DNA from 2 places in the Peribacillus sp. NPDC097675 genome. Region 1 is predicted to be linked to the other one. Evidence: riboswitches for the same ligand, from Rfam matches in the RefSeq annotation. Region 1 holds a riboswitch; the other holds the start of a gene.
What was found. A riboswitch is a leader RNA that binds a small molecule or an ion and turns the genes downstream of it on or off. The one in region 1 is predicted to bind lysine.
Positions count from the first base shown of each region.

Region 2: another riboswitch for lysine. It lies ahead of ACQKL5_RS12195 (amino acid permease); the one in region 1 lies ahead of ACQKL5_RS00570 (aspartate kinase).

Region 1 is NZ_JBNNSK010000001.1:114,156-131,286, reverse strand. It holds gene sdhA (succinate dehydrogenase flavoprotein subunit) at 1-393, opposite strand, end outside; gene ACQKL5_RS00610 (succinate dehydrogenase cytochrome b558 subunit) at 466-1,074, opposite strand; gene ACQKL5_RS00605 (YslB family protein) at 1,449-1,904, shown strand; gene ACQKL5_RS00600 (ABC transporter ATP-binding protein) at 2,195-3,148, opposite strand; gene ACQKL5_RS00595 (ABC transporter ATP-binding protein) at 3,148-4,191, opposite strand; gene opp3C (oligopeptide ABC transporter permease) at 4,208-5,236, opposite strand; gene opp3b (oligopeptide ABC transporter permease) at 5,236-6,165, opposite strand; gene ACQKL5_RS00580 (peptide ABC transporter substrate-binding protein) at 6,272-7,948, opposite strand; gene ACQKL5_RS00575 (DUF3899 domain-containing protein) at 8,246-8,599, shown strand; gene ACQKL5_RS00570 (aspartate kinase) at 8,692-9,924, opposite strand; lysine riboswitch at 10,014-10,191, opposite strand; gene uvrC (excinuclease ABC subunit UvrC) at 10,252-12,024, opposite strand; gene trxA (thioredoxin) at 12,124-12,438, opposite strand; gene ACQKL5_RS00555 (electron transfer flavoprotein subunit alpha/FixB family protein) at 12,644-13,621, opposite strand; gene ACQKL5_RS00550 (electron transfer flavoprotein subunit beta/FixA family protein) at 13,693-14,466, opposite strand; gene ACQKL5_RS00545 (enoyl-CoA hydratase) at 14,610-15,383, opposite strand; gene ACQKL5_RS00540 (TetR/AcrR family transcriptional regulator) at 15,501-16,088, opposite strand; gene ACQKL5_RS00535 (AMP-binding protein) at 16,274-17,131, opposite strand, start outside.
Region 2 is NZ_JBNNSK010000007.1:164,713-169,693, reverse strand. It holds gene ACQKL5_RS12200 (glycoside hydrolase family 13 protein) at 1-236, shown strand, start outside; gene ACQKL5_RS12195 (amino acid permease) at 292-1,743, opposite strand; lysine riboswitch at 1,840-2,022, opposite strand; gene ACQKL5_RS12190 (LacI family DNA-binding transcriptional regulator) at 2,250-3,212, opposite strand; gene ACQKL5_RS12185 (hypothetical protein) at 3,462-3,761, opposite strand; gene ACQKL5_RS12180 (helix-turn-helix transcriptional regulator) at 3,761-3,961, opposite strand; gene ACQKL5_RS12175 (hypothetical protein) at 4,264-4,494, opposite strand; gene rodA (rod shape-determining protein RodA) at 4,608-4,981, shown strand, end outside.

The DNA of each region.
Region 1 (17,131 bases):
AGTTGTTGCACCAGCAAAAGCTGTACGGTGAAATTGTGTTCCACCAAAGCGACGGAAATCAAGTAGACCTTCCGGCGTACGGCTAAACATAACACCCATACGGTCAAACATATGAATAATGGATGGTGCTGCATCGCACATTGCTTTAACTGGAGGTTGATTTGCTAAGAAATCCCCACCATATACTGTATCATCAAAGTGAAGCCATGGAGAATCGCCTTCACCTTTTGTATTAACTGCCCCGTTGATTCCGCCTTGTGCACAAACAGAGTGAGATCGTTTTACTGGAACTAATGAGAATAAATCAACATGTTGTCCTAACTCTGCTGCTTTGATCGTAGCCATTAAACCAGCTAGACCTCCACCGACGATAATAATTTTACCTTTACCCAATTGTGTCACTCCCTTATTCCATTAGAAAAGCTTTGTTTTTTCTAGTACGTATAAATTAATTTCTTCTGCTACTTATACGAAAGCGAAAACTGCGCTAATTCCTATATAAGAAAGAAGAACGAAAATGATTAAAGTAACATAAGTCATAACCCTTTGCGACTTAGGTGAAACGGTTAGTCCCCAACTTACTGCAAACGACCATAACCCATTAGCAAAGTGGAAAATTGCCGAAACAATACCAACGATATAAAAACCGATCATAAATGGATTAGAGAAAACCTCTGCCATCATATCAAAATCTACTGTTTCCCCAAAAGCTCTTTGAATCCTAGTTTGCCAAATATGCCAAACAAGGAAAATCAATGTTAGGATGCCTGTTAAACGTTGTAGCATGAACATCCAGTTACGGAAGTAACTGAATTTCCCTAAATTGTTTTTTGCTGTAAAGGCAATATAAATTCCATAAACTGCATGGAAAATTAATGGTAGATAGATTACTACCCATTCTACCAAAATCAACACTGGAGTATATTCAATTAAATGAACTGCTCCGTTGAATGTCTCTGCTCCCTTTGTTGCCATAAAGTTAACTGACAAGTGGAAAATTAGGAATAGACCGATTGGTATTACCCCTAGAAGTGAATGAAGCCTACGATTCCCAAACTCACGATTCTTTGCCACTAAGTGCCCCCCCTTAATTTGTGAAAAATCATGCAAAGATCTATCTATTATCTCCGCGTGAAAATAAGTATAGAGTCTAATAGTCCCCCTCTATACTTTCTTACAATTATGTGACAAGTCCATTTTACTCCTGACTTCAATGGGCGTCAAGAAAACGGATACAAGATTTCTCTTTTTTAAAATAAATATTTTCAGAAGATTAGTATGAAATTAAATAGTTTTTAATACTAATTATGTGAAATTACTAACTAATCTATTAATATTTTAGTATAATTTAACATTTATTTACATTTATTCTTTGAATATTTAAAAAAACAGTATAATTCGCAAATGGAAAACGTTTATAATAGATTTACAGAAAGAGGCGATAATACATGAAAAAAAATATTGCTGCAGCTATAGAAGAAGAAATTCAAACGGAAGAATTCCAGGTTCCGGCTTTCGGCTACGAACTGATCAGAGAATTTTTATTGAACGATATTCTCGGGAATGACTCTTATCAAATCCTATATTGGGCAGGTAAACAACTAGCAAGAAAATTCCCGTTGAATGGCGACCAGGAGGTAGCTGCGTTTTTCCATAATGCAGGTTGGGGCCATCTTGAAATCATAAAGCTTTCCAAGACCGAGATGGAACTATCCTTATCTGGAGATATGATCAGCCGTCGTTTAGATTTATATCCTGACGCTCACTTCCAATTGGAAGCAGGCTTCCTTGCCGAACAATTTTCCCTACAAAAAAAGTTCCTCAGTGAAGCTACGGAAGAAATCAAACGTCGTGCCAAAAAAGTTGACTTCACCATCCGTTGGGATCCAAAAGATTCTATTTAAGCATGAACCCCTTCAAAAAAAAGGATGCCTAGGTTAGGCCGACTTGTTTTGAAGGGGCTTTTTTCTGTAATGATTCCACGTATTTCTTCCACCTCAAAGCGCTGCACCCTTAACTCCACTAACACGAAACAGCATATATCCTACACAAGAAAGAAATTGATGATGTAGACTACAATATAATAAGAAGAAACTAATCCTTTTTCTAAAATAGATAGTTGTAGACTTCAAAAAAATAAGTCCAATAATCTAAGCCCCATTCATTTAGGACTTAAAATATTGGACTTCCTTTTTCATGACCGAAAATCATTTACTACATTACCTTGGAATTGATGAAATTCGCGTTCAGAACACAAAACGAAGTGGCCTGGCTTTACCTCACGCATTTTCACTTCTTCATCTGCCTTATAAGCATGTGTAGCGGGGTTATAGGCTTTCCTTTGCCTTGTACGCTCCATTTCTGGATCCGGAAGCGGAATTGCAGATAACAGGGATTGTGTGTACGGATGTATCGGGTTGTTATAGAGCTCTTCACTAGGTGCAAGCTCCACTAACTTACCGAAGTACATAACGCCGATTCTATCACTGATGTATTTGACCATCGATAGATCGTGGGCAATGAACAAGTATGTTAGATTTTTTTCTTTTTGAAGTTTTTTCAATAGATTTACGACCTGTGCCTGAATGGATACATCCAACGCGGAAATCGGTTCATCTGCGATAATGAATTCCGGTTCAACAGCCAGGGCTCGCGCAATCCCGATACGTTGACGCTGTCCTCCAGAGAATTCATGTGGATACCGATTTGCATGTTCACGATTTAATCCAACCGTTTCAAGTAAATGATAGACCCGTTCTAAACGCTCTTTTTTTGTATTGGATAAACCATGGTTATCGATTCCCTCTGCGATTATATCGACAACCTTCATTTTAGGATTTAGCGAAGCATATGGGTCTTGAAAGATCATTTGCATTTTTCTGTTCATATCTTTCAGTTCTTTCTTGGATTTCTTTCCATGGACACTTTCCCCTTTGAAAAGGACCTCACCATCTGTTGCGTCATACAAGCGGATGATTGTCCGACCGGTTGTCGATTTGCCGCAACCCGATTCCCCAACAAATCCAAGCGTTTCCCCTTGATAAATATCAAAAGAAATATCATCGATTGCTTTTACCATATTAGGCTTGCCATTATTGAAGTATTGTTTTAAATGTTTGACTTCCACTAATTTTTCACGTTGTTCCATTATTTAGCTACCCCCTGAACGAATTGCTTCATGCGTTTTTGAACAGCTAGAGGTGGTGTCACCTCAGGCGCATCCGGATGTAAAAGCCAAGTTGCTGCATAATGCGTATCGGATATTTTGTAAACAGGTGGCTGTTGTTCTAAATCAATTTGCATTGCATACTCATTCCTTGGAGCAAAGGCATCACCTTTTGGTGGATTCAACAGATTGGGTGGTGTGCCAGGAATCGTATACAACTCTTGTTCCCCGGTATCGTCTAGGCTTGGCATCGAACTGATGAGTCCCCATGTGTATGGATGCTGCGGATTATAAAAAATTTCATCCGCCGTACCTATTTCAACGATTTTCCCTGCATACATCACCGCTACTCGATCCGCTATGTTCGCAACTACACCCAAATCATGAGTGATAAAGATAATTGATGTCTCTATTTTCTTTTGTAAATCCTTCATCAATTCAAGGATTTGAGCTTGAATGGTCACATCCAAAGCAGTCGTAGGCTCATCCGCAATCAAGACTTTTGGGTTACATGCTAAAGCGATGGCGATGACGACACGTTGTCTCATTCCCCCAGAAAATTGGTGAGGATATTGTTCGAAGCGTTGCTCTGGATTTGGAATACCCACAAGCTTCAATAATTCAATCGCACGTTCCTTTGCAGCCGATTTACTGACATGTTGATGCTTTAAAATGGGCTCCATGATTTGCTTGCCCACTTTGATTGTAGGATTTAACGATGTCATCGGATCTTGGAAAATCATCGAGATGTCTTTTCCTCGGACCTTTTGCATGTCTTTATTAGACAGCTTGGCCAAGTCTTTTCCTTCAAAAAGAATTTCACCACTTTTGATTTCTGAATTGTTTGGTGGCAGCAGTCTCATGATAGATTTGGATGTCACCGACTTACCAGATCCAGATTCTCCTACAATCGCCAGGGTTTCCCCCTTTTTCAATTCAAAGTTCACACCACGGATCGCCTGGACTTCACCAGAAAAGGTATGAAACGATACATGTAAATCTTTTACTTCCAATAGGTTTTTCATTTCATTTCCTCCCCTATTAATCTCGCATTTTTGGATCTAATGCATCACGAAGTCCATCGGCAATCATATTAAAGCAAACCATGATAAGGCTGATGAAAAATGCTGGGAATAACATCAGATGTGGATATAGTCTAAGCGTTTTGAAACCATCGTTGATTAGCGTCCCAAGTGATGCTAGTGGGGATTGCAGACCCAATCCAATGAAACTTAAGAAAGCTTCGAAGAAAATCGCACTTGGTATGGTAAACATCGTATTGATGATAATGACGCTTGCTAAGTTTGGTAGCAAATGTTTTAAAATGATTTTTAAATTTGAGCTTCCTAGTGTCCTGGAAGCCAAGACAAATTCTTGTTCTTTTAACTTCATGACCTGAGCTCGGACGACACGGGACATACTAGTCCAGCTTGTAATGGCCAAAGCGATGGTAATGGACAAGATACCTGGTTCGAAAACAAGGATCATTAAGATGACCACTACGAGGTTAGGTACGCCTGAAACGACTTCAACAATACGTTGCATGACATTATCAAGTTTCCCGCCAAAATAACCAGAAATAGCTCCATACGCCACACCGATGACCATATCGAGTAAAGCAGCTAAAAAGGCAATATATAAAGATATTTGGATTCCTTTGGCCACTCGGGTAAGGACATCCCGACCAAGTCCATCCGTTCCAAACCAATAATGCTCTTCAATCTTTTTCTGTTCGTAAACATCCACTACAGTACCATTTGCTAATGTCTTTGTACCATCAAATGGAAGCCAGCTTACGTTTTCCAAGACAGGAATCTTAGATGGAAGATTTGTACGTTGTAAATTTTGTTCATCCAATCCATGTCCACTAAAAAGAGGTGCTACCCAAGCAAAAATAAAAACTAAAGCAATCAATACCATACTTACAAGGGCTGCTTTATTTTTACGAATTCGCATCCAGGAATCCTGCCAGAAACTGATACTCGGCTTATTGATTGCTTCACTTATCGTGGCGTCCATAATGGCCGGTGCAAATTGACTTTTAGACATTCTCATTTCTTTGTTTGCCATTATTTTTTCCCTCCCGCTAACCTAATACGTGGATCGATTATACCGTAGAGAATGTCGACCAATAAAACGATAACGATAAATAAGAATGAAAAGAGTAATGTCGTACCCATGATTACCGAGTAATCATTCACCGTTATTGATTTAACGAATTGTTCCCCAATCCCTGGTATTCCGAATATTTGTTCAATGACAAGCGAACCAGTCATGAGTGATACCGTTAGTGGCCCTAGTACAGTTATGACCGGTATCAAGGCATTTCGCAAGCCATGTTTGAAAGCCACTTCAAAATTACTCGCCCCTTTTGCCTTGGCAAGGGTGATATAATCCGAACCGAGGACATCAATCATTTCAGTCCTCATGAAACGGGCAGATGTGGCTATCGGGAACATCGCTAATGCAATCGTTGGCATAATGCTGTACTCCCAACCTTTCCAGAACATAACCGGTAACCAACCCAATTTCACTCCGATGTAATATTGCAGCAAGCCGGCGAATACGAAGCTTGGTATCGATTTACCCAAGACCGCAATGAGTGTTGTTCCATAATCAGCCCATGTATTTTGTTTGAGGGCCCCAATTACACCCAAGAAAATCCCAAAAACCGTTCCAAAAAACATTGCTTGGAATCCTAATACCAAGGAAGGCTGGATCCGTTCTCCTAGCAATTGTGTGACGGGTGTATTGTTGAATTGAAACGAAACCCCCAGATCACCCTTGATTAGGTTCAACATGTATTTCCCGTATTGAACGGGTACAGGCTCGTTTAATCCATACTTGTCCTCCATGATTTGAAATTGAGCTTCCGACAACTTACTTGCATTTGCAAAAGGAGAACCCGGGATCATCTTCATTAGAAAGAACGTCAAGCTTGCTATGATAAATAAAGTAATTAACATATATATGATCCGTTGCGTTAGATATCTGGCCATCGTACACCTCACAAAATATAAAATTCTCTCTTTTTCGACAATAGTTTTATAGTGAAAAGAGAGTATATACTAGTGATATACTCTCTTTTCTAGCTTTAAAATTTGCTTATTCTACTACTGTTACACCTTTGTAGTAATAATGTGGTCCTAAATCACTCTTAACAATTCCTTTGACTTTAGGATTCACAAGGATGTTTTCTACTCGTTGATAAATTGGCGCAATTCCGAAATCTTCCGTCAAGAAGAGCTTTTCAGCATCTTGCATAGCCTTCGCATATGCAGCCGGATCGTCCGTCAATTCTGTTGTAGCTTTATTGATCAGTTCATCGTATTTAGGGTTTGAATAATTCATTTCGTTATTTGTTCCACCTGTTAACCAAAGATCAGTAAACGAAATGGCATCTTTATAATCTGGTCCCCAACCTGATACAACCAAATCAAAATCACCTTTTTTCGTACGATCTAATCTAATTGAGAATGGAACGCTTTCGACTTTGATTGTTAAACCCGGAAGGTTTTTCTCTAATTGGTTTTTCATATATTCAGCGATTTTTTTGGCAGAATCAGTTTCATCACCCATATAGCTGAAAGTAAGTTCTTTAACGCCCAATTCTTTTAAGCCTTTTTCCCAAGCCGCTTTTGCTTCTTTTGCGTTAAATGTAATTAGATCTCCATTTTCTTCGCGGAAGTCTTTTCCATCATAGCTTACGAAATCTTTTGGTACAAAGTAATTTGCAGCAACTGAACCATCACCTAGGACGCTTGATGCAAGGTCATCTTTATTGAAAGCTTTTGCAAGTGCTTCACGGATGTTGACATTCGCAAGCGCCTTATTTTTCTCATTCATCTTCATCCAGAAGACTGTTGGTGCCAAATTAGTTTGTAAACGCTCGTCCCCTTCATATTGTGGGACAAGATCAGATGTTAGTAAGTCCGTGATGTCTGCTTCTCCAGCTTCAAATGCATTTACTTGTGCATTGTTGTCTTTTGAAACATTGACCGTGATTTTTTCTAACTTAACAGAATCCGCATCGCGGTAATTCGTGTTCTTTTGTAGTTCCCACTCTGTCGCAGTTGGACCTTTCCAAGAAGTCATGACAAAGGGACCGTTGTACAATAGCGTGTCTGCACTTGTAGCATATTTGTCGCCTTGTTCTTTAACGAACTTTTCATTTTGCGGGAAGAATGTTGCAAAAGATAAGTATTCTTTCCAGTAAGCAAGTGGTTTTTCAAACGTAATTGCTAGTGTTTTGTCGTCAACCGCTTGCACACCAAGGCTGTCTAAATCATATGATTTTTTCTTAGCAGCCGCGTTTGTGATTTCTGATGCACCTGCAATTTTTCCATTCATCATGTAAGGACCATATTCAGAAGCCACTTCTGGGTCCATTGCACGTTTAAAGGCAAAAACAAAATCGTTTGCTGTAACGGGATCACCGTTCGACCATTTTGAATCTATCAATTTAAACGTATACGTTTTACCATCTTTACTTACTTCCGGTTCTCCATCAACAAGAGCAGGTACTGTCTCTCCATCTTTATCAATGGTATATAAACCTTCGTTCACGTTATTTAAATAGTTAAATCCTACTGTATCCGTTGTTTTCACTGAATCCATGACCGGGATTTCTGATTTACTCATAATACTAATTTCTTGTTTATCAGCCAATTTTTTTCCAGTTGACTTTTTCTCAGAATTATCTGAATTACCGCCGCATGCTGCTAGCATGACGCTTAGAACCAGCATTAGACCGGCTAAGATTGCCAATTTTGAATTTTTCATTTTGCATTGACCCCTCTTTCTATATTTTAAAAACATATTTTAATTATACTGATTTTTTCGATTTTGTATATAACTTAGAATAATAAATTATTTTAAAAAAATTCATATACTATAAAAATAGTGAATATTCTAGGTTTTTATTACTTTAAGTAGTTAAAGTGTAATTATTTATAATATTTTAATTTTTCAGAATACTATTAAGTTATTGAACATCTCTCTTCAAACTATTTCAAAAAATCTTTTTGTTTATTCATGTTTTTGATATACTTACAAAAAGAAGAACTAGAGGTAAACTTAATGAAAAAAATACTTATAGGTACGTTTTCTGGGATCGCATTATCCATCGTGCTATCCTTCATGTTCCACCAGGGTTTAACTCTTTTGAATTTCATTAATATGACTTTTTACATAGGTGGAGGGTTGATTCTTTTATCACTAGTCACTTTTGTCGTTCAACGTGGATTTTTTGATGTGGTTTTTTATAGTTTCCGTAGGTTATTCCAAATACAAAACCAGCATTTAGGAGAGGAAAAAGAAGACATCCCCAAACTTTCCGATGTTGTATCCCTACCGTCTTCCTTCTCCCTGCTCATCGGTCTTATTATGATGGCCATCATGTTGATTTCTCTTGGTGTCTATTATTTTCTATAACCCTTCTCTTTCGTTATACCTATCGGCACCTAAAAAGGGCTACCTTTTTAGGTGCCCTTTTGCATTTTATAAGCCATTCCCTCCAAGATCAATCAGGCAAGCACTTTGGCATGTTGGCCAAGCTTAAATGCCTCATGAAGGGCCTCGACCGCTTTTACCATTTCCTTTTCATTTACGACGGTCGAAACTTTGATTTCAGAAGTGCTGACCATTTTCACTTGGATGCCTGTATTGGCCATTACTTCAAACATCTCTGCCGCTACTCCGGGATTAGTAACCATTCCTGAACCGACAATGGATACTTTGGCCAACTCGCCTTCCGTTTCTACACAATCAAATTTCAGATGACTTTTATTGTTTTCAAGAACACGCAAAGCTGCTTTTGTGTCTTCACTCTTAATAGAGAAAGAAAGATTGGTTGTATCCTCTGCTGTCATGCTTTGGATAATGATATCTACATTTATGTGGTTTTTCGCAAGTGTCGTGAAAATGGTTGATAACACGCTAAGTGAATGAGGCAAACCATTTACTGTAACTCTTGTAATACTATCCTCAAAGGCAATGCCACGTACAATTAAATTTTCTTCCATAGTTGCTTCCTCCTCAATGATGGTGCCAGATTCTTTTTCTAAGCTTGAACGGACTTCAAGCGGGATTTGATAGTTTTTCGCATATTCAACAGCTCTCGGATGCAGGACCCCTGCTCCCAGATGGGCAAGCTCAAGCATTTCATCATAGGAAATGGAATGTAACTTCCTAGCGTTTTGTATGTAGCGTGGATCTGTTGTGAAAACACCTGTAACATCGGTATAAATATCACATCGTTTTGCGTTAAGGGCTGCAGCTATTGCCACCGCAGTAGTGTCAGAACCGCCCCGACCCAATGTCGTGATTTCCCCTTGTTCATCCATTCCCTGAAATCCAGCGACAATGACAATTTTATTCTTTTTTAGCTGAGCTTGAATTCTAGAAGCATCGATGTCTAATATCCGGGCATTTCCGTGAACCGATTCTGTCTGCATCCCCGCCTGCCATCCAGTGAAAGAGATTGCTTCATGTCCCTTTTGTATCAATGCCATCGTTAACAGGGAAATCGTAACCTGTTCTCCAGTCGTCAATAGCATATCCATTTCCCTCTTACTTGGAGAGCTACAAATGTCTTTCGCCATTGAAACCAATTCATCCGTCGTTTTACCCATAGCTGAAACAACGACAACGACATCATTCCCTTTTTCTGCTTCCTCGATTACACGGTTTGCAACATTCTTAATTTTCTCGACGCTTCCGACAGAAGTTCCGCCAAATTTTTGTACGATCAGTGCCATTCATATGCATCCTCTCTATCTTTTTTAGGCAATAAAAAAAGCAATGAGAAATATCTCATTGCTGTGGTTACATATCCGCGCAGTAATCACAGTGAGATAGCTCTCCAGGGTATCAACCCTGACAATCTGCCACCTATTAAATGGTCAGACCAGAAAAACAAGGTATGAGTCTTGTCTTCCTTCGGCGTTATTCCCTTTCAAAACCCTTCATCGAAGCTCATACTTCTCTAGGTTTTTACTAATGAATTCCGCACCTCTATCAGCACTCTAAATTGTCATGTTAAAAATTCCTTTATATCATATCATAGGAAAAAGTCGCTAGCAAGGTTATTCTTGTAATTTTCTAAAGATTCCTTCTGCTACATTTTTGGGCATTCCAGCCTCCGTGATTTGCTCGATTGAGGCTTCTTTCATTTTTTTCAATGACCCGAAATGCCTGAGGAGTTGCTTTCTTCTCTTTTCACCCACTCCTGGAATATCGTCAAGCAGCGAGTGAATGGCATTTTTCCCCCGAAGCTGGCGATGGAAGGTTATCGCGAATCGATGCACTTCATCTTGAATTCTTTGTAGCAGGTAAAACTCCTGACTTCGCGAATCAAGTGGAACCAGTTCGAGAGGGTTGCCAATCATCAATTGGGAGGTTCGGTGCTTTTCATCCTTTATGAGACCGGAAAGTGGTATATCCAGACCAAGCTCATTTTCCAAGATATCCCGGACAGCTTCCACATGTCCCTTCCCTCCATCAATAATGATTAAATCTGGAAGGGGTAAACCTTCTTTCAAAACGCGTGAATATCTTCTGCGGACGACTTCACGCATCGATTCGTAGTCATCAGGTCCTTTCACCGTTTTAATTTTGTACTTGCGATACTCCCGTTTTTCTGGTTTTCCATCAATAAAGACGACCAATGCAGATACCGGATCGCTTCCTTGAATATTGGAATTATCAAAAGCCTCGATTCGATGCGGAGTGAAGATGCCTAATTTATCACCTAGATTTTCCACCGCTTTAATGGTTCTTTCTTCATCCCGTTCAATTAATGAAAACTTCTCTTGAAGTGCAATAGAGGCGTTTTTATTAGCAAGTTGAAGCATTTCTTTTTTAGGGCCCCGTTTCGGATGTAGTGTTTTTACACCCAGCAACCCCTCTGCCAATTCCGCATCTACAGACTCTGGCAATAATATTTCTTTCGGTTTAAAGTGATTGGTCTTTTCATAAAATTGTCCCAGAAACGTAAGAAGCTCCTGTTCCGGTTCATCATAGACTGGAAACAGAGAAACATCCCTTTCAATCAGCTTTCCTTGACGCACAAAAAATACTTGGACGCACATCCATCCTTTATCATAAGAAAAACCAAATACATCCCGGTCAATGAAATCGGTCGTCATCATTTTCTGTTTTTCCATCGTGATTTCGATGTGAGCGATTTTGTCCCGATATTCCTTTGCTCGTTCAAAATCGAGCATTTCAGAAGCTTCAAGCATTTTTTCCGTCAGTTCCCTTTTAATCTCGGTATGCCCGCCATTTAAAAATCGGTTAATATCATCGACGATTTGCTTATATTCCTGATCCTCTACATCATACACACAAGGGGCCAAACACTGGCCAAGGTGGTAATAAAGGCAGACACGGTCTGGGAGTGTGTTACATTTTCTCAAAGGATAAATGCGGTCGAGAAGTTTTTTCGTTTCATTGGCTGCAAAAGCATTGGGATATGGACCAAAATATTTCCCTTTGTCTTTTTTGACCTTTCTGGTAATGATTAAACGCGGATGTTTTTCTGCTGTCAACTTGATGAATGGGTAGGTCTTGTCATCCTTCAGCATGACATTATATTTTGGATCATGTTTTTTGATTAAATTCAATTCTAAAATGAGCGCCTCAATATTAGACGAGGTAACAATATACTCGAAATCCTCAATTTCATTTACGAGCCTGAATGTTTTCCCATCATGTGAACCCGTAAAATAAGAGCGGACGCGATTTTTCAATACTTTCGCCTTGCCTACATATATGATTGTTCCCTGACGATCCTTCATTAAGTAACAACCAGGCTGATCAGGGAGAAGGGCAAGTTTATTCTTTATCCGTTGATTCATGCGTTCAGCCTCCTGTTCTCCCATTTTACAATTAATTATATATCAAGATACAAAAAAAAGCTTCAAGTCCATAGACTTGAAGCTCTTTCTCCATTCGAATTAAGCGTGTTTAGCAAGAAGATCAGCAAGAGCTTCCTTCGGTTGGAATCCAACCACTTTATCCACAACTTCACCGTCTTTAAGAACGATTAAAGTAGGGATACTCATAACGCCGAATTTGCCAGCTGTTTCTTGGTTTTCGTCAACGTCTACTTTCACGATTTTCGCTTTGTCGCCCATTTCTTCATCCAACTCGTGAAGAACAGGAGCGATCATTTTGCACGGTCCGCACCATGGAGCCCAAAAGTCTACAAGAACGACACCTTCGTTAGTATCTGCTGAGAATGTTTGATCAGTTGCATTTACGATAGCCATATATTATTTCCTCCTAAAATGTACTCAAATAACTATAGTTAGTATAACATTGGAACAGGAAATGATGCTATTATTTTGCTTCAATGGTAGCATGTCCATAATTAGAGAAAAAATACTGATATCTAACTAACAGAACAGTACAAAAAGAAAGGCATTTGCCAGTTACCTGACAAACACCTATCTTATATATTTCTGGATACAATACTTAAGCGTTTACTTTTAACTTCTTGAATTCTTCCGTCAGCATTGGAATAACTTCAAATAAGTCGCCTACAATACCATAATCAGCTACGTTGAAAATGTTTGCTTCTGGATCTTTATTGATTGCTACGATGATTTTAGAGTTGGACATACCAGCTAAATGCTGGATAGCTCCAGAGATTCCGCAGGCAATATAAAGGTCAGGTGTAACGACTTTACCCGTTTGTCCAATTTGCAAAGAGTAATCGCAATAATCAGCGTCACACGCACCACGAGATGCACCGACTGCTCCGCCAAGAACTTGTGCAAGTTCTTTTAACGGTTCGAATCCATCTTCACTTTTCACACCACGTCCACCAGCAATGACTACTTTCGCTTCTGAAAGGTCGACCCCTTCACTTGCCTTTCTTACTACATCTTTAATGATTGTGCGTAAGTCTTTAATATCCACGCTTAATGTAGACACATCTCCAGAACGGGACTCATCCTTCGAAAGAGGCTCAATGTTATTCGGACGTATAGTCGCAAATACAATGCCGTCTGTAACGATTTTCTTTTCAAAGGCTTTTCCAGAGTATATCGGGCGAGTGAAGACGATATTTCCGCCTTCTTCCTCAATGGAAGTTACATCGGAAATCAAACCTGATTCCAGCTTACCAGCTAATTTGGGAGCCAAGTCTTTCCCTAACGCCGTATGACCGAAGAAAATGCCTTCTGGTTTTTCTTGCTCGATAATAGCCAGTAAACTTTGAGCATAACCATCTGATGTATATTGTTTTAATTGATCATGTTCAACCACTACAACACGGTCTGCACCATACTGAATCAATTCACTTCCTAAAGATTGAACACTGTCACCTACTAAAACACCTACGATTTCTCCACCATCTGCAGCAAGTTTCGCCGCTCCGATAGCTTCGAACGATACATTTCTTAGAGAACCATCGCGCACTTCGCCCAATACAAGAAACTTTCTAGCCATTTTTAAAAACCTCCTGTGCTCTATTTTATCTTTTTGTTGTGTATTGTTTATTTTCAATTAAGGGTATTCTATTAGATTACTTTTGCTTCACTGCGTAATAATTGAACAAGTTCGCTAACTTGGTTCGGGATTTCGCCAGTTAAAACTTTACCAGCTTCCTTTTTGGCCGGAAGGAAGATTTCAATTGTTTTTGTTTTTGCCTCGACATCGTCCTCTTCCAAATCCAAATCATCCAATTCCAACTCTTCAAGCGGTTTTTTCTTTGCTTTCATGATCCCTGGTAAAGACGGATAACGAGGTTCATTCAGCCCTTGTTGCGCCGTCACTAGCAACGGAAGCGTAGCTTCGATTGTTTCGGAATCTCCTTCCACATCACGGATAACGCTTACATTTCCATTAGCGATGTTAAGTTTTGTAATAGTTGTGATGTAAGGAATATCCAATATTTCAGCCACACGTGGACCTACTTGCCCTGATCCGCCATCAATGGCTACGTTTCCTGCAATGATTAGGTCAGCTTCTTTATCTTTTAAGTATTCTCCGATAATTTTGGCAGTCGTAAATTGATCGCCATTTTCTATGTCGTCTTCAATATTTATCAAAACGGCTTTGTCAGCACCCATAGCAAGCGCTGTGCGTAATTGTTTTTCTGAATCTTCAGATCCGACGGAAATAACCGTAACTTCTCCACCTTGGGCGTCACGTACTTGGATTGCTTCTTCTACGGCATACTCATCGTATGGATTGATGATGAACTCTGCTCCATCCTCATTGATTTTTCCGTTAGAAAGCGTAATTTTTTCTTCTGTATCAAATGTTCTTTTCAGTAGCACATAAATGTTCACGATAATACCTCCCGAATAATTTGAGTTTTGAAGATTATGAATTTTAGGCATACTATTTAGTTATTCTCTAGGACTCTTCAAAATCCTGCTTGTTATTTAAATATTAGTAATATATTTACTTATACTTAAATGTCACTTAAGATTCACTGCCCTTTAAATACCGCTTCCCTTTTTTCAATAAAGGCTGAAATGCCTTCCTTTGCATCAGCGGAGTCAAAAACGTGACCGAATAAAACAGTTTCTCTTTCTACACCTTTATAGAAGGAATCATTCTTCGTATAATTCAATAGTTCAATAGCCGCCTTCAAGGCAAGTGGACTTTTCTTGGCAATTTTAGAAGCCAAATCCTTCGCTTTTGGAAGTAATTCTTCATCCGTGTAAGCATGGTTTGCCAACCCCCACTCCACCGCTTGTGTACCTGTTATCGGCTCACTGGTAAATAGCATTTCTGCGGCTTTTGCCATACCGACATATCTTGGTAGACGTTGCGATCCAGCATATCCAGGAACTAGCCCTAGTTGCAATTCCGGCAACCCTAATTTTGCGCGTTCAGTTACTAACCGAATGTGACAGGCCATAGCTAGTTCTAGCCCTCCGCCAAGGGCTGCTCCATGAATCGCTGCAACAACCGGCTTAGGAAAAGATTCGATTCTTTCAAATACGGATTGACCATTTTGGGCCAGTTTCTCAAAAGCTTTACCGTTTTCCACACTAGTAAATTCTTTGATATCTGCTCCTGCAGAGAAGAATCTACCTTCACCATGAAGCAGTACCACACGAACATCCTCATTGCTTTCGATTTGATCGAAGGCCTGCGCTAATTCACCAATGATTGCTGATGAAAGTGCATTTGCAGGTGCATGATTAATCGTTATAAAAGCAACATGATTTTCAACTGCGAGCTTAAGATATTCCATATCGACCTCTCCCATCATAATCAAACTTTTTTGAAAATTCCTTATGTACCATTTTCTGAAGAAAAAGCCGAAAAGCTAAATGGCTAGAGGATGGTTCTGGCCATCCTCCCGTCAGCACTAACCTTTCGTTCCACAACCACCAAGCAAAAGACGGTGAACCTCAGTTGCGAGATCTGAGAGTGAATATTTTTGTTCATTCATCACCCAAGTTGTCACTGTTTCATCAATGGTTCCAAAAATCATTTGCCTTGCGAGTAAATTATTTAGATCAGGCAGAAATTCACCATTCTCTTTCCCATCGGTAATGATTTGATCAATTAAATTTAAATATCCTCTCAATACTTCATTAATCCTAAGTCGTAATTCTTTATTCGACTGTCTTAATTCCAATTGAGTGACAATTGCTAAGTTCACGTCTTCTGAAAGGATTTGAAAATGTTTTTGAATTAATAGGAAGAGTTTTTCGGAAACTGAAGTCTTACCTTTTAATTCTTCTTCAATTTGTTCTACAAAGTAGCCCATTTTTTCATGAAATAACGATATTAAAATATCCTCTTTATTTTTAAAATACAGATAAATGGTGCCATCTGCCACACCTGCTTGCTTGGCGATTTTGGATACTTGTGCTTGATAATAACCATTTTGGGCAATGACTATTACGGCTGCGTCAATAATTTGATTATACTTTGGTCTGTTGCGTTTCACTGGATGTCCCCTTTCAGAAAATGAATGAACCATCATTCATATTTCTATCATAAAATGATGACTCTCTACTGTCAAGAAGAAAGTCTCTTAGACTGTAACATCCTTCTATATTTTACCTCTCATACCATCAGGTTGTCCAGTTGATCTGTATACGGAGCCCAATTGAAACTAGCTCCGTAAGAATTTTACGCCTGTTTTTTTTCAGTCGGGACTTTTTTCTTTTCTTCATCAATAAGGACTCTACGTAAAATCTTACCAATTACTGTTTTAGGAAGCTCATCTCTAAATTCATAAAGACGCGGTACCTTATAGGATGCTAAGCTCTTTCTCACAAACTGATTCAATTCCTCTTCCGTTACGCTTACACCTTTCTTCAATACAACATAAGCCTTGACCGTTTCACCACGATATGGATCAGGGATTCCTGCCACTACCACTTCCTGGACCGCCTCATGTTCGTAAAGTACCTCTTCCACTTCACGTGGATAAATGTTAAATCCTCCGGCAATGATTGTATCCTTTTTACGTTCGACCACATAAAAGAAACCTCTTTCATCCATATATCCTAAGTCACCCGTAAGAAGCCAGCCGTTTTTAAATGTATTTTCTGTATCCTCCGGACGGTTCCAATACCCTTTCATCACTTGTGGGCCTTTAATCGCTATTTCACCAATTTCATGAGGCGGAAGTTCCTCTCCCGTCTCCAAGGATAGAATGACCGAGTCTGTATCCGGCCAAGGCAAACCAATGCTTCCTTTAACTCGTGGTTGATCCCAAATGAAGTTGGCATGAGTAACTGGTGATGTCTCCGAGAGACCAAAACCTTCAACTAGCTTTCCGCCAGTCACTGTCTCAAATTGCTCCTGAATTTCTAATGGCAGTGGTGCCGATCCGCTTAGGCAAGCTTCGATTGATGAAAGGTCATACTTGGAAACATCAGGATGATTCAAAAGACCGATATACATCGTCGGTGCTCCTGGAAACAGTGTCGGTCTCTGCTTTTGAATGGTTTTCAAGGTGGATTCAACATCAAATTTCGGCAT
Region 2 (4,981 bases), on a different contig from region 1:
ATGACTTGCTGTGTCCTGATGATGAACAAATTTTTGCCTATACGAGAACGCTTGGTGAGGAAAAGCTCCTTGTGATATGCAACTTCAAGGGGTTTGAAGGGGATTTTAAGTCGCCGATAGAGCTAGATTCACTATCCGCCACTTTATTAATCAGCAATTATGAACAGGAAAAGGACAAGGGAATCTCCTCCGACCCCTTACGTCCATATGAATGCCGAGTCTATCATCTGAAATAAGAAGAAAAGGACCTGATTTCTCTTCCAAAGAGAATGTCAGGTCCTTTTTATACGCTTATTTTACTTTTAAATCGCATTCCTTAAGTGGAATGATTTTGGATTTATGCTTGATTTTATACCCTAACCATACTACAAAGAATAAAAGAAGTCCGATATAGGAAACGAACATGGAGTTCCAATCGATCCCGTCGGTGCTGAAGGCTTGATAGCCTTGTCCTAGGATAATGAAGAGGCAAAGGACAAGGGCGAGAATCGGTCCGAATGGAAAGATTCTTGATCGGTAAGGCAGGTCATTTATATCAAGTCCTTGCGCCACATAAGCTTTCCGGAAACGATAGTGAGCGATGGCAATTCCGACCCATGTAACGAAACCGGCCATTCCTGAAGCGTTCAGTAACCAAATATAAACGACGCCGTCACCGAAAAAGGAAGCCAAGAAGGCAAGACAGCCGACTAGGGAAGTCACGATAAGGGCATTTACAGGGACGCCTCTTTTATCTAGCTTTCCAAGGAACTTCGGTGCTTTTCCATCACGTGCTAAATCCCATAGCATACGGGTTGAGGCATACATACCTGAGTTCCCAGCTGAAAGGACGGAAGTTAAGATGACAGCGTTCATAACAGCTGCGGCAAAAGCAAGGCCTGCACGTTCAAATACAAGCGTAAATGGACTGACGGCAACATCTTCACTTAACAACCGGGCATCCGTGAATGGAATGACCATTCCGATGACAAAGATTGCAAGGATATAGAAAAGGATAATGCGCCAAAAAACAGATTTGATCGCTCTAGGGATGTTCTTTTCCGGATTTTCACTTTCTCCGGCGGTTACTCCAAGCAATTCCGTTCCCTGGAAGGAAAATCCGGCTGCCATAAAGACTCCCAGAATGGTAAAGAATCCTCCATTAAAAGGCCCATCTCCCATGGTGAAATTAGAAAAGCCAATCGGATCTTTTCCACCCATGATGCCAAAAATGATTAAAAACCCAGTGATTAAGAAAATAATAACAGTGACGATTTTAATCATCGCAAACCAGTATTCAGCTTCGCCAAATCCCTTAACAGACATATAGTTAATGAGAAACATGATGATTAACGCAATAGCACTCCAAATAAACGAAGGAGTATCGGGAAACCAGAATTTCATGATTAGGACCACGGCCGCAAGTTCAGCCGCTATTGTAATGGCCCAGTTATACCAATAATTCCATCCAATCGCAAAACCGAAAGAAGGATCGACGAATTTAGATGCATAGACACGGAATGAACCGGCAACCGGCATATACGCAGCCATTTCGGCAAGACTTGTCATTAAAAAGAAAACCATCATGCCGATTACTGCATAAGCTACCAAGGCTCCCCCGGGACCAGCTGTATGAATGGCACCTCCGCTTGCTAAAAAGAGCCCGGTACCTATTGTTCCACCCAGGGAAATCATCATGAGGTGCCTACCTTTCAGGCTCCTTTTCAGTTCACTGGGGTTTGATTTTTTTTGTGGATTTTCCAATTGATGTTACACTCCTTTTTATGGGAAGGGAACGAAATAAAAAAAACAGCAGTCGAAAAAGATCGACGGCTGTTTATAATAAACCCGTTTAATCCTTCCGAAGATAGCTCCCCACGTTTATAAAAAACGTGACAGTGATGTTCCTTTTCGAAAACATCGCCAGCCTAGAAATACAAGGAATATTTCTAAACTTCGGCAACTTATCCTTTCAAACGGAGTCGTCAACTTTCCTGAATCTCGTCCGTTTTACTTTTATAAGCCGCAGCCTCTAACTCATCGGTAAATGAGGAAGTATTCAATTATTTAAAATGCGAATTCATTGAGATGTCTTATAAATGATAGGCATCGAATGAAATTTGCTATATTAAAATTATAAAATATTCCTCTAGAGAGCGCAATGTTTATTTTTCAAGTATCTTTTTCCCTAATTTGACGCCAATCAAACCCTACTTGATATCTCGGTGGATAATATATATATATAATTAAATATCTGATAATTCCGATTATTAAACGCTTTTTCGTTTAACAAGGCTAAAGCCAAGCTTTACATGTTTGATCAATTCCGGTTCTTCAAAAAGGTCAACTGCCATTCGCCCAATCGATTCAAGGGGAAGGGATATGGTCGTGATGTCCAGCATTTCGCTGATGGTATCGTCATTAAAACCGAGGATAGCAACATCTTCAGGTACCTTCAATCCCGACTTTTGGGCGGTAATAATAAATCCAGCTGCCGTATCATCGTTCGTTATGATGATGGCATCCGGCTTATCTTGCATGGCAACCCAATCCTGAAAGATTTTTTCTCCGTCCTTAATGTAGTAACTGCCTTCAAACAGCCATTCATCTTTACTTGTAAGTTGGTATTTTTTCAAAGAATCTTGATATGCCTTTGTCCGGAGAGAACTATTTCTGCTCTTTTTTCGCCCAAGACTGTATCCTATTCTTTTGTACCCTTTGGTTATCAAGTATTCGAGGGCCGAGGAAAAGGCGGCATAATGGTCGATGCTGATTGAAGAAAATTCAGATGGAGTTGTATCTTCACATAAAATGATTGGACCGTATTCCCGATATTCCAGAAGAACTTTCATTTCTGAAATTCTCGAACAAACGATGATGCCGTCGAGTTGCTTCATTTGTAACATTTTTAATGCTTGAATCTCTTTTTCTCTTTCATATTGTGTTTGAAAGATGACAATATGATACCCAAGAACATTCGCTTGTTTGTTTATTCCATGAATGATCGCCCCGTAATAGGGATGGTTGGTGTATGGTACGATGACGCCAATCAAGTGGGTCTTGCCTTTCGCAAGATGGATGGCATTAATATTTCTCGAATAGTTCAATTCTTCAATGGCCTGGAGTACGCTCTTTCTTTTTTCAACACTTACATATGGATGATTATTCAAGACACGGGATACGGTAGTAATTGAAGCGCCTGCATATTCAGCGATTTTTTTTATATTCGTCATTAGATCACCAATTTTCCTTTTTTACAGTGTAATGTATGAAACCCATTTCAGAGCAATAAGAGGGGGAAAGTGGGAAGAAAATTCCCGATTATAGATCCTTGTTCTGATAAGGGTTTCATCCTTTAAGATTAAGAAAAGTCTTAGGGGGAGGGATGACGATGGTAACGACTCTGCTATGTTTGATCATGCTTTGTGGGATTGAGTTGGGATTCGCCTATCTTGCTGTACAATCACAATCAAAAAAATGATTTAAAGCTTTGCTTGATAATAAAAAACCGAAATTGCCCAGGATCCAAGATGAAGAAGTAACAGTATGCCTAGAATAGGGGCAACAGAGAGTTTTACACCAAATAGTAATAAGAAAAAAAAGATATATATCCCCAAAAGGGTGTAAAACCAGCTGGTTGCCCGTGCTTTAGTTCGGATGAGGGTAAATCGTTCATCCAATCCCCGCCGCTTGGCAGCGGCACGGCGACCTCCCCATAATCCAGCCAGTCCTCCGGTAATTCCAAGGATAATACCTAAAAAAGCCCACCAGTTAAAATCCATTACATATCCTCCTCAAAAAGAAATAGATCCTCAATAGCCAAATCGAACACTTTTGCCAGTTTGTAAGCAAGCTTGATGGATGGGTCGAATCTTCCTGTTTCTATCGAAATGATTGTCTGTCGGGACACGCCTGTAAGTTCGGACAGCTTTTCTTGTGTGAGTTGGTGAGATTTGCGCAATTCCCGTAAGTTATTTTTCAAATTTTTTTCTCCTTTCTTAAAAATGTAAAGCTAACTATACGTAAAGTATAATTTACAAAATCTAAAATGTTAATAATTTCCTGTTAAAAAATTTACATTTTTATCTGATACTGAGATTGACAAGACTTTTACTCTGTTTTTCAAGGATTTCACTTTCTATTTCCTGCAGGAATTGTCTTAGTGAATGATTCTGTCGGGGCAAATTGTTTTCGACCTTGACCATGTCTTGTACGTAGAGGTTGCATATTCTCCATGGAAGGCGATATATATATTGGTGGAGGAAGGGCGGGGCGAAAGGCCGTCTAGGTTGCAGGCTGTTGTTTCACGGTTAACCTTCTATTGATTTTCCTTTTTTTCAAACAGTTAAAGCTAGTCTCTTTTAATTCCTCTTTATCAGGCTGGATGTTCAGTGCGTCGTCCGCTTTCTTGTTCGGTTTAGCTTTCTTTTTTGTACCGAGCAACGGTGTGATGAGGCTTTTGAAACGGAGTAGGACATGGGAGAAACACTTATAGCAAGTTTCACATGATTTCACTCCATGCAGCCTCTAAACTATCCTTCGATATAGTTGTGATTTTCTTTGTTTAAAGTATAATGAGTAAGTGTAATTTAAAGATAGCAGGAACCTTGTTAAAGGGAGAGTTAGTTATGGAAGAACAAAATAAATTTTCATCGCGAATAGATTTTTCTTTGGTCACGATATTACTGTTGTTATGTATTGGTAGTTGTTTGGCGATATATAGTGCCCAGACTACTGGACAATACGAAGAAAACTTCCTAATAAAACAAATTTTTTGGTATGTGGTTGGAGTCGGGATTGTTCTCGGGATCATCACACTGGATTCAGATCAGTTGAAAAAGATTTCCTGGTACGCATTTGGATTTGGATTATTCCTATTATTATTGTTGCTAGTTATGCCAGATTCCATTGCACCTGAACGTAATGGGGCTAAAAGTTGGTTTATCATCCCGGGAATTGGTTCCATACAGCCCTCAGAATTCATGAAGGTTTTTCTTATTTT